2 regions of the Streptomyces sp. NBC_01537 genome follow, and region 1 is predicted to be linked to the other one. Evidence: riboswitches for the same ligand, from Rfam matches in the RefSeq annotation. Region 1 holds a riboswitch; the other holds the start of a gene.

What was found. A riboswitch is a leader RNA that binds a small molecule or an ion and turns the genes downstream of it on or off. The one in region 1 is predicted to bind S-adenosylmethionine.
Region 2: linked by a shared signal. The riboswitch ahead of OG607_RS03415 (glutathione S-transferase C-terminal domain-containing protein) and the one ahead of thrC (threonine synthase) in region 1 are both predicted to bind S-adenosylmethionine.

Annotation. Positions count from the first base shown of each region.
Region 1 covers NZ_CP109392.1:5,569,138-5,584,531, forward strand. The annotation lists gene nagA (N-acetylglucosamine-6-phosphate deacetylase) at 1-195, shown strand, start outside; gene OG607_RS25755 (carbohydrate-binding protein) at 257-1,246, opposite strand; gene OG607_RS25760 (SAM-dependent methyltransferase) at 1,410-2,438, shown strand; gene OG607_RS25765 (HelD family protein) at 2,356-4,593, opposite strand; gene OG607_RS25770 (DUF397 domain-containing protein) at 4,762-5,013, opposite strand; gene OG607_RS25775 (Scr1 family TA system antitoxin-like transcriptional regulator) at 5,010-5,831, opposite strand; gene OG607_RS25780 (ATP-binding protein) at 5,977-6,348, shown strand; gene OG607_RS25785 (hypothetical protein) at 6,345-6,743, shown strand; gene OG607_RS25790 (2-oxoglutarate and iron-dependent oxygenase domain-containing protein) at 6,711-7,757, opposite strand; gene OG607_RS25795 (trehalose-6-phosphate synthase) at 7,803-9,263, opposite strand; gene OG607_RS25800 (glucosyl-3-phosphoglycerate synthase) at 9,452-10,417, opposite strand; SAM riboswitch class I at 10,656-10,789, shown strand; gene thrC (threonine synthase) at 10,807-12,096, shown strand; gene OG607_RS25810 (ubiquitin-like small modifier protein 1) at 12,140-12,415, shown strand; gene OG607_RS25815 (cold-shock protein) at 12,815-13,018, shown strand; gene groL (chaperonin GroEL) at 13,330-14,958, shown strand; gene OG607_RS25825 (NADH:flavin oxidoreductase) at 15,112-15,394, shown strand, end outside.
Region 2 covers NZ_CP109392.1:664,842-680,235, forward strand. The annotation lists gene OG607_RS03360 (GMC oxidoreductase) at 1-862, opposite strand, end outside; gene OG607_RS03365 (ROK family protein) at 899-2,029, opposite strand; gene OG607_RS03370 (carboxylesterase family protein) at 2,038-3,432, opposite strand; gene OG607_RS03375 (carbohydrate ABC transporter permease) at 3,438-4,328, opposite strand; gene OG607_RS03380 (carbohydrate ABC transporter permease) at 4,325-5,245, opposite strand; gene OG607_RS03385 (extracellular solute-binding protein) at 5,253-6,551, opposite strand; gene OG607_RS03390 (expansin EXLX1 family cellulose-binding protein) at 6,796-7,701, opposite strand; gene OG607_RS03395 (GNAT family N-acetyltransferase) at 7,739-8,530, opposite strand; gene OG607_RS03400 (ABC transporter substrate-binding protein) at 8,631-9,647, opposite strand; gene OG607_RS03405 (amino acid ABC transporter ATP-binding protein) at 9,715-10,491, opposite strand; gene OG607_RS03410 (amino acid ABC transporter permease) at 10,488-11,459, opposite strand; SAM riboswitch class IV at 11,773-11,881, opposite strand; SAM riboswitch class IV at 11,987-12,131, shown strand; gene OG607_RS03415 (glutathione S-transferase C-terminal domain-containing protein) at 12,339-13,133, shown strand; SAM riboswitch class IV at 13,098-13,210, shown strand; gene OG607_RS03420 (putative leader peptide) at 13,249-13,380, shown strand; gene OG607_RS03425 (LLM class flavin-dependent oxidoreductase) at 13,488-14,729, shown strand; gene OG607_RS03430 (NtaA/DmoA family FMN-dependent monooxygenase) at 14,753-15,394, shown strand, end outside.

The DNA of each region.
Region 1 (15,394 bases):
ATCGACCACCTCCCCGTGGAGGACGCCGTACGCGCCCTCTCCGCCAACCCGGCCCGCCTGCTGGGTGCCTACGACCGCATCGGCTCCCTTGAGCCGGGCAAGGACGCGGATCTGGTGGTGCTGGACGCGGAGTTCGACCTGGTGGGCGTCCTGCGCAAGGGGCGTTGGGTGGTCGAGCCGCGTTCTGTGTCGTGACATGCCGCTGCCCCGCGTCGGCAAGACGCGGGGCAGCGGGTGGTTCTCGAGCTCGGGGCGGCTACCAGCCGTCGGGCTCGGCCTTGTTCTTCGTGAGCGCCACCTGGTCCAGGTTGAAGTGGCATGAGTCACCGTCGCCGCAGGTGATGGCGATGGTGTTGCTGCCCGCCGTCAGGTTCACGGTTTGGTAGGACTTGTACCAGTTGGTCCAGTCACCGTTCTTGACGTACTTCTTGAGGTCCATCTTGTAGCTCGCGGCCTTGCCGTTGACGACGGTCGTGGCGCTGGCCGAGTCGTCCTCGCCGTTGGCGTAGCGGACGTACAGCCTGAACTCGCCCGCGTCGGGCATGTCCACGGTCCAGGTCATGGTCGCGCCGGACGTCGTGAAGGCGACGTACTCGCCCCCGCTGGCCAGCGCGTCGGCGTACTGGGAGCTCTTCGTCGCGCCGCCCGAGAGGCTCTGGGCCGCCGCGTCCACAGGGCCGAGCCCCGTGGTCGTACTGGCCGACGAGGACGCGCTCGGATCGCCGGAGCTGTCGCTGCCGCCGCTCGTGCCGGCCGAGGTGGACGGGGTCGCACTCGCGTTGGCGTTGGCGTTGCCGTCGTCGCCGTTGGCCATGGCGACGCCGATGCCGATGGAGACGGCGGCGACGACCGCTATCGCGCCGATGAGCAGGCCCTTGCTGTTGGGGCCGCCGCCCTGGCCGCGGGTGCCTCCGCCGCCGTGGCCGCCGCTGCGGTGGCCCTGCTGCTGGTCCGGGTCGTAGGGCAGCTGCTGGGTGGCGTACTGCGAGGGCGCCTGGGGCGGCTGCTGGGGCGGGTAGCCGTAGCCGGGCTGGGGGGCCTGCTGCTGGGGCTGCCCGTACTGCTGGGGCTGCTGGGGGGCAGGGCGGCGGTCGCCGACCGCGCGGACCTGGTTGTACATGCGGGGCTGCTGGGCGTTGGGGGTGGTGGCAGCTGTCTGCCCCGGATCGGCGCCCTCCTGGCGGTACAGATACGCGAAGGGGTCGTCGCTCCCGGGGTCGGGCGTGCCGTTGTTGCCGGCCGTCATCCGCTGATCACCTTCCACTGCATTTGGCCTGTACTGCAGCACCTATCAGTGCCGGGGCTCCCTGTATAGGGAAGCAGCCGCTCCGATGGTCAATGTTCATGATCGATAAACCCACGGCGGCCCATAGCAGCCTACCCGGAATCCTTGGGCCTACGGTGGGCCCGTGAGTGACATCGACGACTGGACCGGCTGGCAGCATGCCACTGAGCAGGCCCTTTACGGCCCCGAAGGCTTCTTCCTTCGCCCTGAAGGCCCCGCCGGGCATTTCCGGACCTCCGTGCACGCCTCCCCGCACTTCGCCACGGCCGTCGCCACGCTGCTCGCGCAGGTCGACGAAAGCCTCGGGCGCCCCGCTGAGCTGGCCTTTGTCGACGTCGGCGCAGGTCGGGGCGAACTGACGGCGGGTGTGCTGGCCGCCGCTCCGGCCGGGCTGGCGGCGCGGCTGCGGCCGTACGCGGTGGAGAAGGCGGCCCGTCCGGCGAACCTCGACATGCGCATCACGTGGACCGAGCGGCTGCCGCACGGCATGCGCGGGCTGCTTTTCGCCAACGAATGGCTCGACAACATCCCGCTCGATGTCGCCGAGGCCGACGCGGAAGGTGTCCCACGTCACGTCCTAGTACGCCCCCGTGACGGCGCCGAACGCCTCGCGGACCCCGTCGGCGGCGAGGACGCCGCCTGGCTGGAGCGCTGGTGGCCCATCGCCGGCTCACCCGGTGCCCGCGCCGAGCTCGGCCGCCCCCGCGACACCGCCTGGGCGGCCGCTGTCGGCTCCCTGGGCGCCGGACTGGCCGTCGCCGTCGACTACGCCCACGAACGGCCCGCCCGGCCGCCCTACGGCACCCTCACGGGCTTCCGGGACGGCCGGGAGGTTCCGCCCGTCCCGGACGGCTCCTGCGACATCACGGCCCATGTCGCGCTCGACGCCTGCGCGGTGGCCGCCGGGGGCGGCACCCTGGCCACCCAGCGCGAGGCCCTGCGGGGCCTGGGCGTCACCGGCGCCCGCCCGCCGCTCGCCCTGGCGTCCAGTGACCCGGCGGCCTACGTAAGGGCGTTGGCGGCGGCCTCGGGCGCCGCCGACCTGACGGACCCGGCGGGGCTGGGGGCGTTCATGTGGCTGAGCTGTCCACGTCCAGCCCTGCCGGGAGCGCCCCCGTATGGACGCACCCGAGGCGCTGCGTCGCCCGGGTGAGGGCCACATACAGATCGCTCGGCCCGAACTCCGCCGGCTCGGCCACGATCACGGTGTCGAACTCGAGCCCCTTGGCCTGCCTCGGGTCGAGCAGCACGACCGGGTTCGTCAGATCCGGCCGGGGCCCGGCGGAGGCGCCGGGCAGCGCCTGCGCGAGCGCGGCAAGGCGGGCCGGGGGCGCGATGACCGCGAGCCGGCCGGCGCCCGCGGCCCCGGCCGTGACCCGGGCCACCGCCGCCGCGACCCCGCGCGGCAGGTCGTCCGTCCGCCGCACCCACGGCTGCTCCGCCGTCGACCGGATCGACCGGGGCGGCTCGAAGTCCTCGAAGGCGGGATCCGAAGCCCGCAGCACCCGGGCCGCCAGCTCCATGACCGCCGCCGGGGTGCGGTAGTTGACGCCGAGCCGCACATGCTCCCAGCGGTCCCCCACGTACGGCTCCAGAGCCGCCGCCCAGGCCCCGACCCCGCCCGGCTCGGCCGTCTGCGCCGGGTCGCCCACCAGCGTCATCGAACGGGTCGGGCAACGCCGCATCAGCAGCCGCCACGCCATCGCCGACAGCTCCTGCGCCTCGTCCACCACGATGTGCCCGAAGGCCCACGTCCGGTCATCCGCCGCCCGTTGCGCCGCCGTTCGGTGATCGGCCTCCTCCTGCCGCTCCGCCAGCCCCTCGGCGTCGATGAGGTCATGGGCGGCCAGCACCTCCGAGTCCTCCTCGTCCAGGTCCTCGAACTCGTACGTGCGGGACCCGTAGGACAGGTCCAGCACGCCCTGCGCAAAGGCGATCTCCCGCTGCCGCCGGCCCTCGGCCGCAGCACGCGCGGCGGAGTCGTCCGCCCCGAGCAGCTCGGCCGCCTCGTCCAACAGCGGTACGTCCGCCGTCGTCCACTCGCCGTCGACCCGCCGGATCGAAGGGCAGTCGGTGTCGGCCAGGAACCCCGCCACGAGCTGCTCGGGCGTCAGTGCCGGCCACAGCGCGTCGACTGCCTCCCGCACCTCCTCGCTCGCCGCGACCGCCGTCCCGAGCAGCGCCACGTCGTCCGGGCCCAGCAGATTCGGCCCGCCGTACGGATCGTGGCCGAGCCGGTCGGCGAGCTGCGCGGTCAGCGCGTCCAGGACGTGGAAGGCGAAGTGCGGCTTGGCCAGGTTGTGCGGCAGCAGCGTGTCCCGGGCCGCCTGCCGCGCCTTCTCGGCGATCTCCGCGTCCAGCACCAGCTCCCCGTCCTCGTGGTCGATCACCCACGCCGGATCCGGCACCGTCTGCTGCTCCCGTACGTAAGCCGCCAGCGCCCCCGCCATCTCCGCGCCGCCCTTCACCCGCGCCGCCTCCGCCGTGTCCGTCCCGGTCGCCGTCACCCCCGGGTACAGCTCGCCCGGCGTCAGCATCAGCACCCCGGTCTCCCCGAGCGACGGCAGCACCTCCCCGATGTACCCCATGAACGCCGGATTCGGCCCCACGATCAGCACCGCCCGCCTGGCCAGCAACTCCCGCTGCGCGTACAGCAGATACGCCGCCCTGTGCAGCGCCACCACCGTCTTCCCCGTCCCCGGCCCGCCCTCGACCACCAGCACCCCCGGATGCGGCGCCCGGATGATCCGGTCCTGCTCCGCCTGGATCGTCTGCACGATGTCCCGCATCCGCCCCGTCCGCGCCGCCCCCAGCGACGCGAACAGCACCTCGTCCGCGTCCGCGCTCTCGTACCCGGTGCGCACGGGGTCGGTCAGATCCAGGATCTCGTCATGCAGCGCCGTGACTTTGCGCCCCTGCGTGGCGATGTGCCGCCTCCGGCGCAGCCCCATCGGCGTATGCCCCGTCGCCAGATAAAACGGCCGCGCCATTTCCGCCCGCCAGTCGACCACCAACGGCGTACGGTCCTCGTCGTCCGCCCGCATTCCGATTCGCCCGATGTGATGGTCCTGACCGTCCCGGAATACCAGCCTCCCGAAGCACAGCCCGTTCTCCCCCGCATCGAACGCCGCCACCAGCCCCGCCATCTCCGCCACCATCACATCGCGCTCCAGCCGCGCCTGCAGCCCGTTCCCCCCTTGGCCCAGGGCCTGCCGGTACGCGGCCTCGGCCCGGTCCCGCAGGTCGGCGAGGCGGGCATGGAGCAGGTAGACGAATTCCTGCTCCCGGCGTAGTTCGTCGTCGTTGATCGAAGATTTCGACTGGGTTGACAATTCGGCTCCCGTGGCGCTATTCTGGCTTCAGTCGAGCTTTTCCATGTCCGTTTTGATTCAGGCATGGACAATCAATATGCGCACAGAAATACCCCGGCCGTCAATACGGACCGGGGTATTTCTTTGTCCGGGGGCGAATGCCTCTCAGCGGCGGGGCTCAGCCGCCGCGTAGGCGGCGAAGGCGGACCAGGCGGCGGGGCCGAAGGCGAGGGTGGGGCCGGCGGGGTCCTTGGAGTCGCGGACGTGGACGGTGCCGGGGCAGGCGGCGACCTCGACGCAGTCGCCGCCCTCGGCGCCGCTGTGGCTGGACTTGTGCCATTCGAGGGCGACTTCGACGCACTCGCCGCCCGCGCCGCCGCTGTGACTGCTCTTGAACCATGCGAGTCCGGAGGTCATGGCTGCTCTCCCGCAATCTGCTCGATCAACTTCGCGGAATCCCTCGGAGCGAGGGCCTGCGACCGGATCATGCTATAGCGGATGTGCAGTTCGCTGACTTCGTCGCGATCGTCGATGAGCATGCTTCGCCCCTGGACTTCCAGGTAGGCGAGCAGGCGCCGTTCGGGTGTCTCCAGGAGCGTCATCGGACCGTCGATCCCGGCGTGCGCATCGTAAGACATCGGCATTACTTGAATCGTGACGTTGCGCTGATCGCCGATCTCCAACAGGTGGTTCAACTGCAGCTTATGCGCCTCGTATCCGCCAACGGGACGGCGCGGCACCCACTCCTCGATGACGAACGCGGCTTGAGTGGCAAGGGACTTGGTCAGCACCGACTGTCGTGCCACACGGGCCTGGATGCGACGCTCGATCTCGTCAGGGTCGAGGACCGGGCAGTAGGAGCTGAACATCACCCGCGCGTAGTCCTCGGTCTGCAGCAGGCCGTGCAGAACCAGCGTGCTGTACGTGTACAGGCTGACAGCCTCCGCTTCCAGCTCCGCGTACTCCTCGAACCACGACGGAAAGTCGCCCCGCTCCAAATGCTTGGCCGCACGGGCCAGTACGTCCCCCGACCTGAGCAACAGCTCCGCCTTCTCCACGAAGCCCGGGGGTGGCATCCGCTCGCCCCGCTCGATCTTGATGACCAGCGACCGGGAGTACTCCACATGCGCGGCCAGTTGCTCCGTAGAGACCCCCGCCAGCTCGCGCATTGCGCGCAACACCGTGCCGAACACCCGCATGCTGGCCGAGCCTTCGCCGCCGCCCTTGCCGGACACGGGCTCACCTCCCCCTCGCACACCGCGTACACGTGGGCGCTGAGACGTAGCCCAGTCTGACGCGTATTCAGGTCGTACCTGGTCAGGCTAGCCATGCGACGGGACTGTTGATGCCATGACGTCGGAATCTCCACCCGTAGCAGTGATGAGGCTCGTTGCGGAGCCGGCCCGTTTCGCCGCCGTGCGCGAGGCCGTCCGGGAGCAGCTCAGAGCGTGGGGCCGTGAGGACCTCGTGGACGCGGCCGTGCTTTGTGCGACGGAGATACTGGCGAACGTCCACGACCACACGGATTCCGTCGAATGTGAGCTGACGCTGGCGCCGCTCCCCGGGCCGGGGGAAGGCGTGCGGCTTGCTGTGAGCGACGGGTCGGCGGTGCTGCTGCCGCAGCCGTCGGGGCCGCCGCCGGGGTGTGCCGAGCGCGGGCGGGGGTTGTTGCTGCTGGCGGGGACGGCGGACCGGTGGGGGACGGTGCTGATGCCGGGCGGGGGCAAGCAGGTGTGGGTGGTGTTGCGGTGATCGGGGCGTGGAGCTGGCTGGAGGACACCGGGTTCGGGCCTGTCGCTTTTCTGCTGCTGGTGCCGCCGCGGCCGGAGGGGGAGGCGCTGGCGGCGGAGCTGGGGCTGGCGGAGCCGGGGGAGCGGTTGCCGGAGGTGGGGGAGCGGGTCGCCGTGCAGGGCCGGGATCGGGCGGCCCTGCACGGTGTGGACTTCCCGGTGAGCAAGCGGTGGGCCGCTTTCGTGGCCTCGGGTGGGCCGGTGGCGGTGCTGGTCGGGCTGGAACCACTGCCTGCGCATGCGGCGCGGGGTGCGGTGGAGGCGTATGTCGCCGCCAACACGCTTGCGGGCAGCCTCCGTCTGGGCATTAGCCGGGCGGGGTCGTCAGACCTCCAGGGCGGCCTCCCGGAGCTTTGACAGGACGGAGACGCGGTCCTCGTCCAGGATCCGGCGGGTGGTGATCCGGTCGGGATAGCACCGCATGAACATGTCAGTAAAGTGGCTACCGTAGTGCAGCGGTTCGTCCGTGCTGGCCGGGTCGAGGGGGCGGGCCACTGCCTCGAAGCTCGGCTCGTGGAAGTACGCGAAGGCGTACCGTTCGCGGTCGGCGAGCTTGACCTTGTGGGGCGTCGAGAGCAGTGCGCCGTTCGTGATCAGCTGCATGACGTCACCGGGGAACACGGTGAACGTGCGCGCGACCGGCCGGACGTAGGTCCAGTGGTCGTCGTCCTCGAAGACCCCGGCCGCGCTCTCCTCGGGGAGCCAGTTGCGGTTGCGGCGCTCGCCCTCGACGGGCGGCCGGATGTAGAGGGCCTGTCCGACCTCGTCCTGGGTGGCGATCACGAGGAGGCCGTAGTCGGTGTGGGCGCCGATTCCCCGGTCGGTGGCGGGCGACTTGGCGGGGAAACGCAGCACGCGCATGTGGTGCCAGCCGTCGTGGGTGAGCTTCGTCAGGGCGTCGATGTCGTCCAGGCCCAGGCCGAGGGCCACGAGGCGCAGCAGCTTCTCGCCGATCGTGCCCAGCTCGTCCATGTAGGCCTGCATGGACTGCCGGTATTCGTCGTCGGGCCAGGGCGTGGGCCCGTGGCAGGGCCACTGGGCCTGTACGCGGGAGTCGTCGGGGGCGATGTCCTTGGTGACGGTGAAGATCTCGGAGAAGTCGGCCTCGCCGGCGGTGACTTCCTCGCCGGAGGCGATGTAGCCGCTGTAGGTGAGGTCGCTGACGCGCTGGGCTTTGAACTCCATGGGCTGCTCGAAGAACCGTTTGCTGGACTCGATGGCCCGGGCGGTCTTGCGGTCCTGGTCCTCGTTGGCGGCGACCTGGAAGATTCCGTCGGTCTGCCATGTGCGGATCAGTTCGCGGCCCAGGCTGACGTCGGAATCCGATCCGGTGACGGATTCGGGGAGGTGGAAGGTGCGCAGTTCGGTCATACCCCGTCGCACGGTCGCGCCATGGGCCTGGTTCAGACCAATTGCTCAGCCCAGGGCGCCCAGTTGGTCCAGGAACCACTGCTGGGGCGGCAGCGCGGTCGCCGCGGCGGCCAGGCGCTTGCTGCGCTCGGCGCGCTCGTGCACCGGGAGGGAGAGGGCGTCGTGGAGGGCCTGGGCGGTGGCTCGCAGGTCGTAGGGGTTGATGACGAAGGAGTCGTCGCCCAGTTCCTCGTACGCGCCGGCTTCCCGGGACAGGACCAGGGCCACGCCCTCGTCGGAGACGACGGGGATTTCCTTGGCGACGAGGTTCATGCCGTCGCGGATGGGGTTGACGAGGGCGACGTCCGCGAGCCGGTAGGCGGCCAGGGAGCGGGCGAAGTCGTCCTTGACGTGCAGGATCACCGGCTGCCAGCCGGGGGTGCCGAATTCCTCGTTGATCTCCTCGGCGACCTGGCGGACCTCGTCGGTGTACTCGACGTAGACGGCGAGGTCGCCGCGCGAGGGGTAGGCGAAGGCGACGTGGACGACGCGGCCGTGCCACTCGGGGCGGTCGCGGAGCAGCTCGCCGTAGGCGAGGAGGCCCCGGACGATGTTCTTGGACAGCTCGGTGCGGTCCACGCGGACGATGACCTTGCGGTCGGGGCCGCCGACGGCTTCGCGGAGGGCGGCGAGGCGCTCCTCGACGTCGGGGCGGTGGGAGCGGGCCCGCAGGAAGTCGGCGTCGGCGCCGAGGCCGTGGACGCCGATGCGGGTGGTGCGGCCCTCGTGGGTGACGGTGACGGCGCCCTGGTCGCGGATGACGGAGGCGCCCAGGACGCGTTCGCAGCAGTCGGTGAAGGCGTCGGCCCAGCGGGTGGTGAGGAAGGCGGCGCGGTCGGCGCCCAGGATGCCGGTGAGGACGGCGGCGGCGACGTCGTCGGGCAGCAGGCGGAAGTAGTCCGGCGGCGCCCACGGGGTGTGCGAGAAGTGGCCGATGTGCAGGTCGGGGCGGCGGGCGCGCAGCAGCTTGGGCACGAGGGCCAGGTGGTAGTCCTGCACGAGCACGGCGGCGCCGTCGGCGGCCTCCTCGGCGAGGGCGTCGGCGAAGGCGGCGTTGTAGGCCTCGTACGCGGCCCACTCGCTGCGGAAGTCCGCGTCGAAGACGGGCTCCAGCGGGGTCTGGAAGAGCATGTGGTGCACGAACCACAGGACGGAGTTCGCGATGCCGTTGTAGGCGGCGGCGAAGGTGTCCGGGTCGATGTCCAGCATGCGCACGTGCTGGCCGCCGCTGTCCGCCGGGTCGAGGCGCCCGCGCTCCGCGCGGCGTACGGCTTCGCGGTCGCCGTCGCCCAGTGCGGCGCAGACCCAGACGGCGTCCGCGTCGGGGCCGATCGCGCTTAGGCCGGAGACGAGGCCACCGCCGCCGCGTTTGGCGGTGAGCGAGGCGTCCTCCTTGTGGAGGGCGTACGACACGGGGCCTCGGTTGGACGCGACCAGTACCCGGGCGGCATGCGTTGCGGCGACCATGCGGCCAGCCTAGCGGCGATCATCCATCGGGGTCGGGGGCAGGCCGTGCGTGGGCGGCCTTGCGTCCGTGGCCGGGTTGTGCCCACCCTCCCCCACAGCTTCGCGTGGGGGGACCCCCACCTCGCTGCGCTCGCCGTGCGGAACGCCTGCCCACAACCCGGCAAGGGCTGGGGGCAGGCGGGCGCCCACTACGCCGCCTTGCGCTTGGCGTATTCCGGGACGGTGAGCATCGGCGGACGCTCCTCCGTCGCGACGTCGTGGACGCGGGGGGTGAAGCCGTCCTCGTCGCGGTCGAACTGGGTGAGGACGGGCCGCACGAGGTGCCCACGGGCGAGCCGGAGCTGAGCCGTGCGGTAAATCGTGGCGGCCATCCGGCCCAGGGCCTGGCTGTCCTGGTGGCGGTGGTGGCGGACGCCGACGTCGACCTGGGCGAGGGCGTCGAGCCCGACGGTGTTGAGGGAGTCGATGAGCATGCCGATCTCGACGCCGTAGCCGACGGGGAAGGGGAGCTGCTCAAGGAGTGAGCGCCGGGCGGCGTACTCGCCGCCGAGGGGCTGGACGAAGCCGGCGAGCTGGGGCCAGTGCATGTTGAGCAGGGGCCTGGCGACCAGCTCGGTGACCCGGCCGCCGCCGGCCGGAACCACCGTGCCGCCGGTTTCCAGGGGGCGGTCGTACATGGCCTTGACCAGCTGGACGCCGGGGTCGGTCAGGAGCGGCCCGATGATGCCGGAGACGAAGCGGGAGTCGAAGTCGCGCAGGTCGGAGTCGACGAAGGCGACTATCTCGCCGCTGGTGGCCAGCAGGGAGCGCCACAGGACCTCGCCCTTGCCGGGCAGGGCCGGCAGCCGGGGGAGTATCGAGTCGCGGTGGACGACGGTCGCGCCGGCGGCCTCGGCGATGGCGGCGGTGCGGTCCGTGGAGCCGGAATCCATCACCACCAGCTCGTCGACGAGCGGTACGGCATCACTCATGAGCTCGCGGCGAATCGTTTCCACGATGGCCCCGACGGTGGCTTGCTCGTTGAGCGCGGGCAGGACGACGCTCACCGTCCCGCTCGGGCCGGCCGAGCGTTTGGCGGCGAGAAGTGCGGAAATCGGCCGGCGGTCTGCTGACCACGACCTGCGCTGCAACCAGCGGGCTACCTCGTCGAGCACGTGCGGCTCCGTTCTGTCGGAGATGTCCCCCCTCCGGCAGGGCGGCCTGTCACATCTGTCTCGATGGACGGACTACCTATGACCAGGTTCGGGGTCGTCGGTTACAGTCTTGAACACGAGACATGACCATCGTATGTCCGCGATGATCAGCGTTTGTTACGTTTGAGCACGGCGGACGACACGGCACATGTCACGACGCACGACCACAAATGCGGGGACGCTACACCACCCGCCATACCGCTCATCCAGAGGGGCAGAGGGAACGGCCCGTTGAAGCCCCGGCAACCCTCCCGCCGACCGCGCACGCGAGGTCCAGGTGGGGACGGTGCCAATTCCGTCTCGCGGCGAAATGCGCCGCGGGGAAGATGAGGAGAAAGGGCCTCGCCTCCATGGCTGCGCAGACCATCGAAACCGCTGTCACCACCCCCTCCGCCTTCGGGCCCGCCGCCGCGCTGTCCTGTCGCGAGTGCGGCACGCGCTTCCCGCTGACGCCGGTCTTCGCCTGCGAGGAGTGTTTCGGGCCGCTCGAAGTGGCGTACGACCTCCCGACCGGCGACCCGGAGTCCCTGCGCAAGCAGATCGAGGCCGGGCCGAACAACATCTGGCGTTACGCGCCCCTGCTGCCCGTCCCGGCGGACGTGGCGGACAAGCCGAACCTCAACCCCGGCTTCACCAAGCTGGTCAAGGCCGACAACCTGGCCCGCGAGCTGGGCATCACCGGCGGCCTGCACATCAAGGACGACTCCGGCAACCCGACCCACTCCTTCAAGGACCGGGTCGTCGCCATCGCCCTGGAGGCCGCCCGCACCTTCGGCCTCACCACCTTGTCCTGCTCCTCCACCGGCAACCTGGCGGGCGCGGTCGGCGCCGCCGCCGCTCGCGCCGGATTCCGCTCGTGCGTCTTCATCCCGCACGACCTGGAGGCGGGCAAGGTCGTCATGGCCGCGGTCTACGGCGGCGAGCTGGTCGGCATCGAGGGCAACTACGACGACGTCAACCGCTTCTGCAGCGAGCTGATCGGCGACCCGATCGGCGAGGGCTGGGGCTTCGTCAACGTCAATCTGCGCCCCTACTACGGCGAGGGCTCCAAGACGCTCGCGTACGAGATCTGCGAGCAGCTCGGCTGGCGGCTCCCGGACAACATCGTGATCCCGATCGCCTCCGGCTCCCAGCTCACGAAGATCGACAAGGGCCTGCAGGAGCTGATCAAGCTAGGGCTGGTCGCCGACAAGCCCTACAAGATCTACGGCGCCCAGGCCGAGGGCTGCTCGCCGGTCTCCACCGCCTTCAAGGCCGGGCACGATGTCGTACGCCCGCAGAAGCCGAAGACCATCGCCAAGTCGCTTGCGATCGGCAACCCGGCCGACGGCCCGTACGTGCTCGACATCGCCCGCCGCACGGGCGGCGCGGTCGAGGACGTCACCGACGAGCAGTGCGTGGACGCGATCAAGCTGCTGGCCCGGACCGAGGGCATCTTCGCCGAGACGGCGGGCGGGGTGACGGTCGGCGTCCTGAAGAAGCTGATCGAGAACGGCCAGCTGGACCCGGCCGCCGAGACGGTCGTCCTGAACACCGGCGACGGCCTGAAGACGCTCGACGCCGTCGCCGAGACGACCGGCCCGACAGCGACGATCAAGCCCAGCGTGGACGCGTTCCGCGCGGCGGGTCTGGCCCACTGATTCCCACTGACCGCCTGCACCGACTGAAGGTGAACCCCGAATCATGAGCGCTTCCGTACGCATCCCGACCATCCTTCGTACGTACACCGACGGAAAGGCCGAGGTGCCGGCCGACGGCGCGACCCTGGCCGAGGTCATCGAGTCGCTGGAGAAGAACCACCCGGGCATCTCCGCCCGCGTGCTGGACGACACGGGCAAGCTGCGCCGCTTCGTGAACGTGTACGTGAACGACGACGACGTCCGCTTCTCCGAGGGCCTGCTGACGGCGGTCGCGGACGGCGCGAGCGTCTCGATCATCCCGGCGGTCGCCGGAGGCTGACGAAGCCCGCGCAGGTGCCCCGTCCTCCGTGGGGAGGACGGGGCACCTGTGTGCTGAGCGGTAGTTGAATGGCGGTACAGTTGCCCTGGAATCCCGCGCAACTCAATTCCGCGCCGTTCGATGGACAGCGATTTATCGCCAAATTAGCGCGACGATTGTCGCGTTGGCTACTTATGTCCAGTCCGACTTGACCCGGATTCCCCTTAATTCATCCCCTTTTTCCGTTCGAACATGCCCAGAATTCTCGTCCGATTGACCTGTTGCAGAGGGCAGTCAGGCAGATACATTCGGCGGCGGTCGACGCGTTCCGGCGCACGCCCCCTGGGCTGTAGGGGGTGAGGTCTGACCCGGGTCCGCGAGGTGCGGTCCTGCGAAGGGCCAGTAATAGGGGAGTTAGGGATGGCTCAGGGCACCGTCAAATGGTTCAACGCGGAGAAGGGGTACGGCTTCATCGCGGTCGACGGTGGTGCGGACGTCTTCGTGCACTACAGCGCGATTCAGATGGACGGTTATCGCACCCTCGAAGAAGGCCAGCGGGTCGAGTTCGAGATCTCGCAGGGTCAGAAAGGGCCGCAGGCGGACATGGTCCGTCTCGCCGTCTGACCGGGGCGGCATCGGCCAACCAGACACGCTCACACGCAGGAGGGCCCGCATCCACCAGGATGCGGGCCCTTCCGCGTCCGGCCCTGCCTCGCCCCGGCCCGAACCGCTTGCACTCTCGGGGGTCGAGTGCTAATCATTAGCGTTAGCACTCTGATGTTGAGAGTGCTGATTGAAGCATCGAAGGAACGACACGGATCGGGTCAGGTGAGGCCCGCTCGACCGCCGGTAAGAGACCGGTGGGAGACAGGCCGTCCGTCGCGGGCGCCAGCGCGGTCCGGAGCAATCCACCCCGTCCGGGAGGACCACTTCACATGGCCAAGATCATCGCGTTCGACGAGGAGGCACGGCGCGGTCTCGAGCGCGGGATGAACCAGCTCGCCGACGCCGTCAAGGTCACCCTCGGCCCCAAGGGCCGCAACGTCGTCCTCGAGAAGAAGTGGGGCGCCCCCACGATCACCAACGATGGTGTTTCCATCGCCAAGGAGATCGAGCTCGAGGACCCGTACGAGAAGATCGGCGCCGAGCTGGTCAAGGAAGTCGCCAAGAAGACGGACGACGTCGCCGGTGACGGTACGACCACCGCGACCGTTCTCGCCCAGGCACTGGTCCGCGAGGGCCTGCGCAACGTGGCGGCCGGCGCCAACCCGATGGCCCTCAAGCGTGGCATCGAGAAGGCCGTCGAGGCCGTCTCCGCCGCCCTGCTCGACCAGGCCAAGGACGTGGAGACCAAGGAGCAGATCGCTTCGACCGCCTCCATCTCCGCCGCCGACCCGCAGATCGGCGAGCTCATCGCCGAGGCGATGGACAAGGTCGGCAAGGAAGGCGTCATCACCGTCGAGGAGTCGCAGACCTTCGGGCTGGAGCTTGAGCTCACCGAGGGCATGCGCTTCGACAAGGGCTACATCTCGGCGTACTTCGCCACCGACCTGGAGCGTATGGAGACGTCCTTCGACGACCCGTACATCCTGATCGTCAACTCCAAGATCTCCTCGGTGAAGGACCTGCTCCCGCTGCTGGAGAAGGTCATGCAGTCCGGCAAGCCGCTGCTGATCATCGCCGAGGACGTCGAGGGCGAGGCCCTGTCGACCCTGGTCGTCAACAAGATCCGTGGCACCTTCAAGTCCGTGGCCGTCAAGGCCCCGGGCTTCGGCGACCGCCGCAAGGCCATGCTCGGTGACATCGCCATCCTCACCGGTGGCACCGTCATCTCCGAGGAGGTCGGCCTCAAGCTGGAGAACGCGGGCATCGACCTGCTCGGCCACGCCCGCAAGGTCGTCATCACCAAGGACGAGACCACGATCGTGGACGGCGCCGGCGACAGCGAGCAGGTCGCGGGCCGGGTCAACCAGATCCGTGCCGAGATCGAGAACAGCGACTCGGACTACGACCGCGAGAAGCTCCAGGAGCGCCTCGCGAAGCTGGCCGGCGGCGTGGCCGTCATCAAGGCCGGCGCCGCGACCGAGGTCGAGCTCAAGGAGCGCAAGCACCGCATCGAGGACGCGGTGCGCAACGCCAAGGCCGCCGTCGAGGAGGGCATCGTCGCCGGTGGTGGCGTCGCTCTCATCCAGGCGTCCTCGGTGTTCGAGAAGCTGGAGCTCGAGGGTGACGAGGCGACCGGCGCCAACGCCGTGCGCATCGCCCTTGAGGCCCCGCTGAAGCAGATCGCGGTCAACGCCGGCCTTGAGGGCGGCGTCGTTGTGGAGAAGGTCCGCAACCTGACCCCGGGTCACGGCCTCAACGCCGCGACCGGCGAGTACGTCGACCTCATTGCCGCGGGCATCATCGACCCGGCCAAGGTCACGCGCTCCGCGCTGCAGAACGCGGCCTCCATCGCCGCGCTCTTCCTCACCACCGAGGCCGTCATCGCCGACAAGCCCGAGAAGGCCGGTGCCGGTGCGGGCGCCGGTGGCGGCATGCCGGGCGGCGACATGGACTTCTGATCCGTTCGCGGATCGGAGGTACCAGCAGTACCTGACCGAGGGCGGCACCCCCATCGCGGGGGTGCCGCCCTCGGGTGTGTGCGCGGGAATGTACTTACGTGGGCGGACGGTTGAGCTGGGAAGCGCCTGCCCCTAACCAAGGAGACTCCCGCCGTGACAACCCGTGCCGCCGAGGTCCTGTCCCGACCCTTCACCCTGGGCCGGACCACCGTCCCCAACCGGATCGTGATGGCGCCGATGACCCGGCAGTTCTCGCCCGGCGGAGTGCCCGGCGAGGACGTCGCCTCGTACTACGCCCGCCGCGCGGCCGCCGGGGTCGGCCTGATCATCACCGAGGGGACGTACGTCGACCACCCCTCGGCCGGCCAGAGCGACAGCGTCCCCCGCTTCCACGGCGAGGAGTCCCTCGCCGGATGGGCCCGGGTCGCGGACGCCG
Region 2 (15,394 bases), 4.9 Mb from region 1:
CGGGGCGGATGCCGGAGGCGAACAGCAGTTGCGGGGTGCGCAGCGCGTCGGCGCAGACCACGACGACGTCCGCGAGGAGCTGCGACTCGGCGCCGTCGGCGCCGTCGGCGACGCGACGCAGCCGGGCGCCGGTGACATGGCCGTCCGAGACGATGAGCGACGTCGCGAGCGTCCCGGTCACCAGGGTGAAGGCCGGATCCCCGCCCGTCGCGATCGCGGGGAAGATCGTGCCCGGGGCCGTACGGGGCATGGGGCCCGATGCCGTCGCGGTGACGGCCATGGGCATGGGCTGCGGCTGCCGGTCGGCCGGTCCGACGCCGTCGAAGCGCCGGCGCAGTACGTCGAGCACCGCCTCGCCGGCCCCGGTCGGGCCGATCGCGGCGGGCGTGACCGCGAGCACCCGGTGCGCGGTGTCCAGGTCGGCCGCCCAGCGGGCCGGGTCGCCGAAGTCGAACACCTCGTGTCCGGCGGGCCACGGCGTCGCGGCGGTCCAGTGCACCCCCATGCCGCCCGCGTTCCATGCGAGCGCTGTCGCGGGCATCGCCTCGGCGTCCTCGCCGAAGGCGAGCGCGTGGAACATGCCGGGCTGAAGAGCGGTGAGGCTGTCCGCCACCTCGCGCACCACCTCGGCGCCCGTGTACATGCCCTGGATGCCGCTGCCGACCTGCTCGTTGTAGCGTGCCCAGAGGACCGGGTCGTCCACGTCGTGCAGATGCACACCTGGGGCCCCGCCGATCGCGCTGCCGCCGTCGACCATGGTGATGTCCAGCGCCGGATCGGTGTCCCGCAACTGGCGGGCCACTACGGATCCCATGATGCCGCTGCCCACGATGAGGACGTCGGTGCGGGTGGTGTCGGTCAAAACAGACTCCTGTTGTGTACCACGGGTGTTGATGTGTCACGCGCTCGGGGCGAGCGGGCCGAACAACTCGGTGTCCATGCGGTCGAGCGCCATCTTGACGGCGCCGATGAGGTCGGCGTCGCGGCCCAGGCCGGTCGCCCGCAGCTCCACGGCGGGGGTGCGGGCGTCGCGCATCGCCTTGCGCACCCGGGGCAGCAGCACATCGGCCGCGTCCTCCAGACCGCCGCCGAGCACGATGAGCGACGGTGCCACCGTCCACGACAGGGTCGTGAGGATGGACGTGATGTTCTCCACGAACTCGTCCACCTCCGCGAGCGCTGTCGCATCGCCGGCCCGGGCCGCGTCGAAGCGGTCGAGCGCGACACGGCGCAGGGCCGGTTCCGGCGCGGTGAGCCATGCCACCGGGCGGTCCTGGACCGAGCCGGCCGGCATCGACACCGCCTCGACGATCTCGCCCGCGGCACCGTCGAGTCCGCGGTGCACGGCGCCCCGGATGAGGATGCCCAGACCGGTCCGGTTCCCGAGCATCGCCCACACGACGTTGTCGTGGTCACCGGCCACGCCCCGCCAACGTTCGGCGAGCGCGCCGAGGTTGGTGTCGTTGTCGGCGAACCAGGGCATCCGGATGCGTCGGCTGAGTTCTTCGGGCAGGTTCACGCCTTCCCACCGCGTCGTGTGCACCAGACGCCGCACCACTCCGTCGTCGTCGATGGCGCCGCCGCCCGCGACCGCACCGGCTCGCAGGCGGTCCACCGAGCCGCCCGCCTCGTCGAGCGCCTCCAGCACCAGAGCCGCCGCGTCGTCGAGCGTGACCTGCGGATCCTGGTAGGAGCGCAGCGGCCGGTACGCCCGGCCGAGGATGCGGCCGCGCACATCGGCGACGACCGCGGACGCGTCCAGGGTGGTGATGCGCACGGCCGCCAGCAGCGCGTGTTCGGCCCGCAGTTCGTAGCGGCGGGCGGGGCGCCCGGCACAGCCGCTGGTCGGCACCCGGTCCAGCTCGGTCACCCAGCCCGCCTCGACGAGCGAGTCCAGGATGACCTCGATGGTGCGGCGGGAGAGGCCGGCCTGCTCGGCGAGCTCGGTCAGCGTCATCGGCCCGGCCGACACCGCCAGTGCGCGCAGGATGACCGAGGTGTTGATGCGTCGGACGGCGCTCTGGTTCATCCCGGACATCAGCACGCCTCCGTCACCTCGGACTCCGACCGCACCACAGGATCGAACACGCCTGTGGTGTCGGCCGTGAACGCCGCGCCGGGGCTGCCGTACTCGCGGGCCGGATCGCCGGGCGTCCCGGTCGCCCTCGCCCAGGCCGGGGCCCGGCCCCGTACGAACCCGACCAGATCGGCGTGCATGAAGGTGGCCAGTTCCACGGGCGGGTTCGGCCCCAGCGCCTCTGGGACGCCGGGTGCGTCGAGCACGTCGAAGAAGAACGGGATGTCGATGCAGTGCGTGGCGCCGCCGAGCACCGGGGAGGGCCATTCGAAGGAATACAGCCAGGTGCCGGCGGGGGCGTCGCGACGGGAGGCCGCCACGCGCGGGCAGGCGGCGCGGAAGAGGGTGTCCGTCACCCGGGTGCCGGCCTCGCGGGTGCCTGCCGTGCCGGTGCCTGCCTCGCGGGTGGCGTCGCCGCCGTCGAACTCGTCGCCCGTCGCGCCCAGCAGCAGCGGTACGCCGCGCCCGTGCGCCCTGAGCCCGTCGGCGATGGACACCGGCAGGAGGTCGTCGCCGACGAACGGGCCGAGCACGAGCGCGTCCTCGCCCAGCTCGTCCCGCAGGTCGATGACGCCTTGCTGGATGTGCCCCACCGTGCGACCGGCGAATCCGGCTCGCGTCGGCGGCACGCCGAGCCGGTGCCCCAGCCGTCCGAGGAAGTCGCGGGCGGCGTCCCCGCCCACTTCGAAGGTGCCACCGGACAGGCTGACCGCACGGTGGAAGCGGCCGCGCCCGGCGGGCGACGAGAGTAGCGCCAGCACCGCCCCGCCCCCGGCCGACTGTCCGGCGACGGTGACCCGGTCCGGATCGCCGCCGAAAGCGGCGATGTTGTCCTGCACCCAGTCGAGCGCGAGCAGCAGGTCGCGCAGCCCGAGGTTCGGGGGTACGTCCTCCAGCGGGGCGAAGCCGTCGACGCCCAGCCGGTAGCCGACGGTGACGCAGACGACCCCGTCGCGGGCGAAGGCGCGGCCGTCGTACCACGGGCTGGCCGGGCTTCCCGCCAGGAAACCACCGCCGTGGATCCACACCATGACCGGGCAGGGCTCGCGGTCGTCGCCCTCGGCCGGAGCCACAAGGGCGAGGTTCAGCACGTCCTCGCCCGGCACCGACGGCTCCGGCACACTGATCGTCTCGAACAGCGGAACGGTTTGCGCGGTGGCGCCGTGCCGGGACGCGTCGAACGGCTCCGTGAACCGGCCGCGTCGGACCGGTGCGGCGAACCGCCGCGCACCGGTGGGTGTTTCGGCGTACGGGATGCCGAGGAAGCGCCGTACGCGGCCGGTGCGACGGCCGGTGACGGTGCCCGCCGGAGCGCGTACGGTGACCGGCTCGCCGGGTGCGTCGAATACGTCCATGGGGCTCACCGCATCCCCGTTCCGGCGACGCCCTGCACGAAGTAGCGCTGCAGGAACAGGAAGAGCACCAGCACCGGCAGCATCACGACGATCGCGCCGGCGAGCATCAGGCCGTAGTCGGTGACGTGCGCCGCCGCCTGGCTGGTCGCGGCCAGGCCCACCGGCAGTGTGTAGCCGGACATGCTCTGGGCGACGATGAGCGGCCAGAGGAAGTTGTTCCACGCATTGAGGAACGACATGATCGTGATCGTGGCGACCGCGGGCCCGGCCAGCGGGAGGAAGATCCCGAAGAAGATCCGGAACTCGCCCGCGCCGTCGATCCGGGCCGCTTCGAGCAGTTCGTCGGGGATCGACATCGCGTACTGCCGCATGATGAAGACCGACAACGGCAGCGCCAGGCTCGGCAGCGCGATACCGGTGAGGGTGTCCGCCAGGCCCAGGTCGACCGTGATCACGAACTGCGTGACGAACACCGTGGTGAGCGGCACCATCATCGCGCCCATCACCGCGGCGAAGGCGATCCGCCTGCCCGCGAAGTCGAGCTTCGCGAGCGCGTAGCCGGCGGCCGACGCCGCCACGATGTTGCCGGCCACCACCATGACCGCGACCACGATGCTGTTGACCAGGAACCGGCCGAAGCCCTCGGTCCTGAACAGCCGCTCGAAGTTGTCGAAGGTGAGGTGGTGCGGGAGCCAGGCACCGGGGTCGGAGCGGATCTCGTCGAGGCTGCGCAGCGAGCCGCTGATCACCCAGAGGAACGGGAGCAGCGTGAGCAGCGCGCACAGCACCAGCGCGCCGTACAGCAGGGGCCGGGAGACGGACCGGCGGCGGCGTACCGCGATCCGGTCGGCGGTGGTCATGTGGGCGTCCTCCGACGACGCGGCGAGGGCGGTCATGCGCGGGGCCTGAGCAGCCGGAACTGGACGGCGCTCACCAGCATCACGAGCACGAGCGTCACGAAGGACGCCGCCGAGGACATGCCGAACTCGCCGACCCCGAACTGGTGGTAGGTGTACAGCGCCACCGATTCGGTGGAGCCCAGCGGGCCGCCGTTGGTGAGCAGGTACGGCTCGTCGAAGACCTGGAGGTAGAAGACGGTCAGCAGCACCGACACCATGAGGGTGCTGGGCCGCAGCAGCGGCAGGGTGATGTGCCTCAGCTGCCGCCACCGGCCTGCCCCGTCGAGGGAGGCGGCCTCGTACACGTCCTGCGGAATCGCCTGCAGGCCGGCGAGGAACAGCACCATCGCGGTGCCGAAGTTGCGCCAGACGCCGAGCAGGATGACCACCGGCATGGTCAGATTCGGGTCGTCCAGCCAGTTCGGCCCGGCGAAGCCGACGGCGCCGAGCACCTTGTTGACGGTGCCGTTCGTGTTGAAGGCGTACTGCCAGATCAGCGCGACCGCCACGACGTTCGTGACGACCGGTGCGAAGAAGACCGTGCGGAACACACCGCGCAGCCGGCGGATGCCGGAGTTCAGCACGAGGGCCAGCGCGAGTCCGATCCCCATGGTCAGCGGCACGCCGACGGCCACGAAGACGGCGGTGTTGAGGATGTCCCGCAGGAAGCTCTGGTCCTGGAACAGGCGGAGATAGTTCTCCAGTCCGGTGAAGTCCACCGCGAAGGGATGACGCAGGTCCGCGCCCCGCAGATCGGTGAGGCTGAACGCGAGCGCGGCGACGGTGGGGATCGCCGTGTAGACCAGGAACACGACGGTGAACGGCGCCAGGAACAGCCAGGCGACAGCCGTTCGCCGGGCGCCCCGGGGACGACGCGCTCTGCGCGGCGCCCCCGGGAGGACGGTTACGGTCATCCGCGGATCACTCCGCACCCGTGCCGAGGCTCTCGGCGTACGCCTGGAGGTTCGAGGCGGCCTTCGCGGCGGTCTCCTTGCCCTTGGCCACGGCCTCCATCTCCTTGCCCAGCCGGGTCGCGACCTGCGGCCAGGTGCTGACCTGCGGGAACGACCGGGTGTTCTTCAGCTGCGTCAGGAAGGCGTCCAGCAGCGGCTGGCCCTTGATGGCGGTGTCGTCCCAGGCGGAAACAACCGCCGGCAGCGAGCTGTACGCCTTGTACTGCGAGACCTGGGTGCTCGGGCTGGAGATGTAGCGAATGAGTTTCCAGGACGCGTCCGCGTTGGCGCTGCCGGTGAGCACCCCCCAACTGCCTCCCGCGGAGAAGGAGGTGCTGCCCGAGGATCCGGCCGGCAGCGGCGCGGTGGCGACGTGGGACGCCGTCCAGCCGGTCTTCTTCGCGGCGGTGTCGAGCTGGCCGACGACCCACGGGCCTGTGATCATCGTGGCGGTCTTGCCGGAGACGAAGTACGGCTGCGCGTCGAGGAAGGTGGGCCCGGCGGTGTCGGCGATCCCCGAGGTGTAGAACGACGCGTTGTACTTGATCGCGTCGGTCATCGCCGGCGTGTCGAGCGTCCACTTGCCGGCCGAGGACAGCAGCGAGCCGCCCGCCTGCCAGGCGTACATCGCGGCGTCCTGGCCGTTGAAGATGTCCCAGCCGATGTCTGCCCCGAGGCCGTGCGCGGCACCGGCGCCCTGGAGCGCCTTGAAGAACGGCACCATCTCGTCCCACGTCTTCGGCGCCTCGACGCCCGCCTTCTTGGCCAGGTCGGAGCGGTAGACGAGCGCGTAGGTGTACGCGTACCAGGGCACCGTGTAGGCGACGTCCTTGACCACACCGGCGTCCCACAGGCTCTTGAAGAAGCTGTCCGGGTCGACGAGGCCGTCCGGAACGGGCCGGAGGATCGACGGATCGAGGAACTGCGCCTGCGACTCGGGGAAGAACTGGGCGACATCGGGCCCCTTGCCCGCCGCGATCGCCGACTGGAGCTTGGTGTAGTAGTCGGCGTTCGGGATCAGCGTGAACTTCACGTCGAGGCCGGGGTTCGCCGCCTTGAAGGGCTTGATGACCTTGTCGAGCACATCGGCGTCGCCCTGGGCGGCCCAGACACTGACGGTGCCTGTGGCCGGGGAGCTGTCGACGGGCTTGGCGGTGGCTGTCGCGGCGGTTTCATCGCTGCGGCCACAGCCCGCCAGAGCGAGGCTGCCGAGGAGGGCTATGCCGCCGGTCAGCCGTAGGGCACCGCGTCTGGAGAGGTTGGACACTCGGGGCTCCTGTCACATGAAGGCGCTATGGACCTAATGCGGCCGATGAGTCCGATGAGTCCTATGCGGCCGATAGTGACGGTATGAATGGTGTGTTTCGGCGGCATGCCGGAGCCATCACGAATAATTTCGGAACTTGTAGCGAAATCGATTTCGTCACGTTCCGTAATGCATTCTGGGCGATTATTTCCGATTGATGCGACTCGTGAGGAGCAGATCAATCACACTGCGTTACGTGCGAAGGTCAGTGCCGGGCGAACTGGACCCGGGTCGGTTGCACCACATTCGGCTGCACTGCGATCCCGCTGATGGTCAGTCGTTCCCCGTAGATGTCGGTGATCCTGATCGAGCCGCCGCACCCGCTGCCGTCCTCGGAGAGGAAGTAGTTGTAGTCCGTGCGGGGCAGCTGACGCCAGCTGCCGCCGGCGCTGACCTCCAGCCGTGCCATCGGATTGCGGTGGCCGATCACCTGGATACCGCACCAGTAGCGGCTGGACCCGGTCTTGTACCGGATCGAGATCGTGTCGGACGTGCCGGGGCTCAGCAGGCTCCAGGTGACCGCGATCCGGCCGGCCGAGGGGGCGGCGAGTTTGGCGAAGGCCTGTGCGCTGAGGTCGAGCTGCCCGGGTGCGCAGGGCGATGGGCATTCGTTGACGATCCGGACCGTGACGGAAGCGCCGCTGGCCGCGCGGACGAGCACATACGCCCCGCAGGCCTTGGACGACTCGTAGTCGGTGGTGTTCATCGCCGCGACCATGAGGTCATCGGTGGGGCCGTACAGGCAGGCGCCGTCGCCGGTCCCGGCGTCGTAGAAGGTGGCGACCCCCCGGTAGGCGACCTTGGGCCGGATCCGTCCCGCCAGCGGTGCCGCGGCGGACGCCGTCCGCGCCTTGCCCGTGGCCGACGGCCGCGCCGGGGCGGTGGTCGCAGCGGCCGACGCGGTCCGCGAGCCCGACGCGGTCGGGGACGCCGACGTGGTCGGGGACCCTTCCGCGGTCGGTGACGCTGTCACGGTCGGCGCGATGACTTCGGTGGCGGCGACGGGCGTGGCCACGGCCTGCCCGGCATCGGCCTTGCGGTCGGGGAGGAACCCCATGACCAGCCAGGCGAGAAGTCCCGCGGCGATCAGCGCCAAGGGAGTGCCCATCATCAGCCCGAGCCTGCGCCTACGGTTCCGCGCGGCCCGCCTAGTTGCCCTCATGCTTCTCAGTGGCCGCAGGAGACGAAAAGGTTGCCGCCCGGCTGCCCGGAGTGCGGATCAGCAGGAACGTCGAGCGGCGGCGAAGCGTGAAGCCGATGGACTCGTAGAGCCGGATGGCGCCGGTGTTCGCGGCGGAGGCGTGCAGGAAGGGGGTGTCCCCGCGTTCCCTGATACCTGACGCGACCGCTCGGACCAGCCGGGTGGCCAGACCCTGGCCGCGATACCCGGGATCGGTGCAGACCGCGCTGATCTCCGTCCAGCCGGGCGGGCGCAGGCGCTCACCGGCCATGGCGATGAGCCGGCCGTCCCGCCGGATGCCGAGGTAGGTGCCGAGTTCGATGGTGCGGGGCAGGAAGGGGCCCGGTTTGGTGCGGGCGATCAGATCCAGGATCTCGGGTACGTCGCTGGGGCCGAGCGGAATCGCCTCGGGGTCGGGTTCGGCGCGCAGCGTGGTGTCGACCAGCTGCACGCCCTGTCCGGTCTCCACGGTCTGCCATCCGTCGGGCGGTGGCAGCGGTGTTCCGGTGACCGGGGTGATTGCGTCCGGTCCGACCAGGGCGGCGAGGTCGTCCCAGGCGCGCGGATCGGCCGCGTCGGCGAGGGCAGTGAACGGGGAGACGTCCGTGGGGTAGCGGGCGGCGCGGCCGACCCGCTCGGCGAACCGGGAGTGCGGACCGGTGAGCGCGGCCCAGGCCGGGTTGTCGAGGACGTGCGGTGCGGCTGCGCTCTGGGGCTGGGGCTGGGGCTGGGGCTGGGGCTGGTGGACGCTGGTGGACATGGCGGGCGCGGATCTCCGTCCGTGAGGTTCCGTGGTGGACCCATGACCCCGCCTCCGACGGCGATGTGGCGTGCCACGGAGGCGGGATCCCTTCCTGCGGTCAGGAGTTGCTGAGCGGCAGGCCGGCAGGGTTGACCTCGGAGGTGCTGACGGCCTCGTTGGACAGGTTCCAGGCGGCCAGCCACTTCGCGTACTGGCCGTTCTTGATCAGGTAGTTGATCGCGTCGGCGACCGGCTTGGCCAGCCCGCTGTCCTTCTTCGCGGTGGCGGCGATGAGACCCTGCAGGGACGCGCCCGCGCCGGAGAACTTGCCCGCGTTGCGGGTGGGGTGGGTGGTCTTGGCGTCCTGGGTGATCTGGTAGGCGATGCCGGGGTTGGGGCCGAAGTAGGCGTCGATCTTCCCGCTGGACAGGGCCAGGCGAACGCCGTTGTTGTCCGGGTAGTACTTGACGGTCAGCTTCTTGCCCTCCTTCTTGAGCTTCGCCTGCCACTCCAGAAGGATCTTCTCCTGGTTGGTGCCGGCGCCCACCGCGACCGTCTTGCCCGCCAGGTTCTTGTAGTCGCCGTCGAAGTTCCAGGTGCTGGACTTCAGGACCTCGAAGGCCAGGTTGTCCTGCCGGTAGGAGGCGAACTCGTACTTCTTCTTGCGCTCCTCGGTGTCGGTGATGTTGGAGAAGCCGACATCGGTCTTGCCGCTGTCGATCCCGACGAAGAGGTTCTCCCAGGTCGAGTTCTTCACCACGGGCTTGAGCCCGAGGACGGCCGCGACCAGGCGGCCGAAGTCGGGCTCGGCGCCGGTGAGGGTCTTCTGGTCACTGCCGATGTAGGCCAGGGGCGGGAAGCCGGCGGGCAGGGCGCCGACGCCGATGACCAGTTGGCCGCTCTTGGCCACCGAGACCGGCAGCTCGGAGCTGATCGACGCGACCTCGGAGACCTTGAGATCGGTCTGCTTGGCGGCCCCGTTGGACAGTGCGCCCACGGTGACCACGCCTGCGGATTTGGCGGCCACGTCGGTGGAGGCATTGCTGTTCCCGCAGGCGGCGAGGCCGATGGCGAGCGTGGTGAGCGCGGTGCCTGCGGACAGGCTGCGGATGATTCTGCTGCGGAAGCTGGGCATGGCTGTGTCCTTGTTCGGTGGTTGAGCAGGGTGGGGTGAGGTGAAGGGGGGGGGTGGGGGCGCGCGGTCAGAGGACCTTGCTGAGGAATTCCCTGGTCCGGGGGTGCTGTGGGTTGTCCAGTACGTCGCCGGGCGGGCCCTCTTCGAGGATTCGGCCGCCGTCGATGAAGACGATCCGGTCGGCGACCTCGCGGGCGAAGCCGATCTCATGGGTGACGATGATCAGGGTGGTGCCGCTGGTGGCCAGGTCCTTGATGACGGCCAGGACCTCGCCGACGAGTTCGGGGTCCAGCGCCGAGGTGGGTTCGTCGAAGAGGATGACCCCCGGCCGCAGGGCGAGGGCGCGGGCGATGGCCACCCGCTGCTGCTGGCCGCCGGACAACTGCCTCGGGTAGACACCGGCCTTGCCGGCCAGCCCCACGCGCTCCAGCAGGGTGCGCGCCTGCTTCTGCGCCTCGGGCTTGCTGAGCAGGCCGGTCGCCACGGGCGCGGCGGCCACGTTGTCCAGCACCGTGAGGTGCGGGAAGAGGTTGAAGTTCTGGAAGACGAAGCCGATCCGGCTGCGCTGGCTCAGGATCGCCCGCTCGCTCAGCTCCTTGAGCCGTTCCCCGTGCCGGCGTACGCCGATCAGCTCGCCGTTGAGGCTGACATAGCCGACCTCCGGCTTCTCCAGGTGGTTGATCACCCGCAGCAGCGTGGACTTGCCCGAGCCGGACGGCCCCAGGATCACCGTGACCTGTCCGGGCTGCACCGTCAGATCGACGCCGTCGAGCACCCGGTGGGCGCCGTACCACTTGTGGACGTCATGGACCTCGACCGCCGCCGGGCGTATCTCGGTGGTCATATCGCCGTCTCCCTCTGAACCCGGGCCCGCAGGGCACTCACGGCGGCCCGCAGCTTCTGCAGCGGGGTCGGCGGTACGGTGCGCAGCGCGCCGCGCGAGTAGTACCGCTCCACGTAGAACTGGACGACCGAGACGACGCTGGTGAGGATCACGTACCAGACGGTGGCGACCAGCAGCAGCGGCACGATGTCGCCGGGATAGGTGCTGCCCATGCTCTGTACGGAGCCGAACAGGTCGAGCAGCGAGACGTAGAAGACCAGCGAGGTGCTCTTGACCAGGCCGATCAACTGGTTGACGTAGGAGGGGATGACGGCCCGCAGGGACTGGGGGAAGACGATCCGGGTGAACTGGTAGCGCCTGGGCAGGCCGAGGGCGGCGGCCGCCTCGTGCTGGCCCTGGTCGACGGAGAGGATGCCGGCCCGTACGACCTCGGCGGCGTAGGCGGCCTCGTTGAGGCTCAGTCCGATGACCGCCACCACCATGTCGGTGGCCAGCCGGGACTCGTCGAAGTGCACGAAGGCGGGTCCGAACGGCACTCCGAGACTCAACGTGTGATACAGCGCACTGAAGTTGTAGAGAAACAGCAGCACCACGATCAGCGGCACCGAGCGGAACAGCCAGATGTAGATCCAGCTCACCGCGCGCAGCACCGGACTCCTGGAGAGCCTCGCCAGCGCGAGCAGGATGCCGCCCAACAGGCCCAGCACAGCGCTGTACGCCGTCACCTCAAGGGTGATGAGCAGGCCGTCCACGATCACCGGGCGGACGAACCAGTACTGGAACCGGTCCCATTGGTAGAACGGGTTGGTGACCAGCCCGTGCGCGATCTGGGCGACCACGACCAGTACGACAGCGGTGGCGACCCACCGTCCCGGATGCCGCAGCGGAATCACGCGCTGGGCCGACAGCGGCCGCGGCGGGGGCAGGGTCGTGCCGGAAGGCACGACGGAGACAAGGGGCTCACTCATGGAGAACTCCAGAGAACGCGAACATTCCGGCCGCCGGGAGGACCACGGCACGGCGGAGGGGGATGCCCGGGCGTGGGAGAGCACGCCGTAACAGGATCGGGCGGGAGGAGGACGAGGACGACGCCGAAGGCGTGCGTCAGGAGGCCGTCAGCCCTGACAGAGGGCGCTGCGGCGGGTCGTACAGAGTGCGCTGCTGACACGGAGCAGGTCGATGTGGCGGGCCAGGTACGCCGCGACGCGGCCGTGACGCCGCCATGCGGCCATCCCGGGACCTGCGTACATCGCCGTCACCATCGCCATTCCGCCCCGTGGGGCCTCGCGCTTACCGAATGTCCTTCGGCCGGGTCGTCACCTGGGGCACCCCACCGCGATGCGAGGGTTGCCGGTCAGCAAGCCAGGGCTTGTCGCTGACACTCATGACCGTTCTGCGCCGAACCGTAGGGCGGTAACGGGCGAAAAGTCAACGCCGTCTCAGCCGCGATGCCTTCTTGACCGTCCATCGGGCCGCGCTCACACTGATGGACGACGGTCACGATTGTCAGCGCTCGCCGGGCAGGAACCTCTGCTCGGTGGGTCATCGGCCCCGGCCCGCTGACAGGCAACCCTTCCACCGCGACGGGGTGCCCCGGGTGACGACCAGGTCCCGCCGGTGCGGTGGGGCAAGTGCGGTCTCGCGTCCCGCGAGGCCCGAGGACGGGACCGGCGCAGATGCCCAGGACATCGCATGACTTCCAGCCGACGCCGACGCCGCTGCCGCGCCCGCGTTTGCTGACCAGGCGCCGCCACATCGATCTGCTCCGTCTCCGCAACGGCTGCTCTCCGACCGTCTGATCCGAAGGGTCCGAACGGTCCGCAACTACCGCACCCATGGAGAGAGCCATGTCCGAGACTTTCACCTCCCTGCGCTTCCGCGACCGGATCGGTGCCGGTCCGAGCCTCGGTTTCTACCCCGCGCCGCACCGCTACCACCTGTATCTCTCGCCCGGCTGTCCGCTCTCGCTGCGGGTCTCCATCACCCTCGGCCTGCTCGGGCTGGAGGACTCGGTCGGCACCACGGTCCTGTCCGACCCGGCGGGCGCCTGCGACGCGCTCGCGGCGGCGGCTCTGCGCACGGCCTACGAGACCACCCGTCACCACTACGACGGTCCGCTGACCGTACCCGCGCTGTGCGACCGGTGGAGCGGACGGGTCGTCAGCAACCACACGCCCGACATCCTCGACGACCTCGCCCTGCACTTCGCCGCCCCGGACGACACCGCTGCGCCACGGCTGCGGCCCGACGGCCTGGCCTCCGACATCGACGCCATCCGCGAGCTCCTCGACGGGGGCCTCCTCCAGGACACGGCGCTGGATCTGCTGGACGCCCAACTGGCCTCGGGGCCCTACATGCTGGGCGGGACACTGACCGCCGCGGACGTGGACGTGTGGGTCGCCCTCGCCCACGCGGACGCCGACGCCGACACCCAGCGGCGCATCGCCGGCCGCGACCGCCTCCGGTCGTACCTGCGGCGGCTGAGCGCCCACCCGGCCTTCCAGCGGATTCCGGGCCCGGAGGGAGAGCGGGAACACACTGCTCATGATCTGTGTTCAGTGGACAAGGATTGTGTCGGAGACCAAAGCCGGGTTACGGTGCTGGCAGGTCATGAGTGTCAGCGTCAAGCCCTGGCTTGCTGAACGGCAACCCTCCCACGCGGCGGGGTGCTCCAGGTGACGACCCGGCGGAGCCGATAACGGATCCGCAAGCGCGAGCCCGGGAAGGCGTGAGCCGGCCGGGACGGAGGTGACGGCAGTGCGGGGAGCCCCTGAGCGGCCCATGGTCACCACCAACACGTATTCGCGGCGGCACATCGATCTCCAGCGTGTCGCCGCCGCGCTGTGTCCGGCCCACGAAGACGTCGCCGCGCGGCGCACCACCGCCTGAGCGCTTTCGCTCCCTCTCGCCTTCTCATCCGCTTTTCGCCGACCCTCCACCCCGACTGAGCACGGGCGCGGACATCATTCGGCATGCTCACAGGAAGCAGTTCGCCCATGCCCCGAGCACCACACGCACCCCTCCACCTGGCCGTCGCCCTCGACGGCGCCGGCTGGCATCCGGCCGCCTGGCGCGAGTCCGACGCCCGGCGCGACGAGCTGTTCACCGCCGGCTACTGGGCCGGTCTCGTCGCCGAGGCCGAGCGGGGCCTGCTGGACTTCGTGACCATCGAGGACTCCCTGAGCCTGCAGTCCTCCCGGTTCGCGGGGCCGGACGGGCGCACCGACCAGGTGCGGGGGCGGCTGGACGCGGTACTGATTGCCGCCCGGGTGGCGCCGCTGACCAGGGCGATCGGGGTGATCCCCACCGCCGTGCTCACCCACACCGAGCCGTTCCACCTCTCGAAGGCGATCGCCACCCTGGACTACGTGAGCACCGGCCGGGCCGGGATCCAGGTGAGGGTCTCGGGACGCGACGACGAGGCCGCGCACTTCGGCCGCCGTACGCCGCCGGGGCTGCGCATCGAGGACCTGGCCTCGGCGACGGGACAGGAACTGCTGAAGGACCTCTTCGACGAGGCGGCGGACTACGTCGAGGTGTTGCGCCGGCTCTGGGACAGCTGGGAGGACGACGCGGAGATCCGCGACGTCGCCACCGGCCGCTTCATCGACCGCGACAAGCTGCACTACATCGACTTCGAAGGCCGGCACTTCAGCGTCAAGGGCCCCTCGATCACCCCGCGCCCGCCCCAGGGCCAGCCGGTCGTGGCGGCGCTGGGGCACGCGAGTGTCCCCTACCGGCTGATCGCCCGTTCGGCCGACCTCGGATTCGTCACGCCGCGCGACGCCGACGACGCCCGGAACATCGTCGCCGAGATCCGTACCGAACAGGCCGCCGCCGGCCGCGCCGGTGGGACGGTGCACGTCCTCGGCGACCTCGTGGTCCTCCTCGACGACGACCCCGCGGCCGCGGCCGAGCGCAAGGCCCGCCTGGACGAGCGCGCCGGCACCGAATACCGCAGCGACGCCCAGGTCTTCACCGGGACCCCGGCCCAACTCGCCGACCTCCTCCAGGAATGGGCCGAGGCCGGACTCACCGGCTTCCGGCTGCGGCCCGCCGCCCTGCCGCACGACCTGGAGCAGATCACCCGCCGCCTCGTGCCCGAACTCCAGCGCCGCGGCGCCTTCCGCACCGAGTACGAGGCCGGCACCCTGCGCGCACTGCTCGGCCTGCCCCGCCCCGCGAACCGCTACGCCGCCACCGCGAGCGAAGCCGCGAACGCCGCCGTCTCCGCCTGATCCGGAAGGACCGTACGACGACCATGAGCAAGCCGCTCAAGCAGATCCACCTCGCCGCACACTTCCCCGGCGTCAACAACACCACCGTGTGGAGTGACCCGCAGGCCGGCAGCCACATCGAGTTCAGCTCCTTCGCGCACTTCGCGCGGACCGCCGAGCGCGCCAAGTTCGACTTCCTGTTCCTGGCCGAAGGCCTGCGGCTGCGCGAGCAGGGCGGGCAGATCTACGACCTGGATGTCGTCGGACGCCCCGACACCTTCACGGTCCTGGCCGCCCTGGCTGCCGTCACCGAACGCCTCGGCCTGACCGGCACCATCAACTCCACCTTCAACGAGCCCTACGAGGTGGCCCGCCAGTTCGCCAGCCTGGACCACCTCTCCGACGGCCGCGCCGCCTGGAACGTCGTCACCTCCTGGGACGCCTTCACCGGCGAGAACTTCCGCCGCGGCGGCTTCCTGCCGCAGGAGGAGCGCTACTCCCGGGCCAAGGAGTTCCTGGCCACCGCCAACGAACTCTTCGACTCATGGCACGGCGACGAGATCGCCGCCGACCCGCACACCGGCACCTTCCTGCGCGACGCGCGGGCCGGGGCCTTCCGCCACAAGGGACAGCACTTCGAGATCGAGGGGCAGTTCAACGTCCCGCGCAGCCCGCAGGGCCGCCCG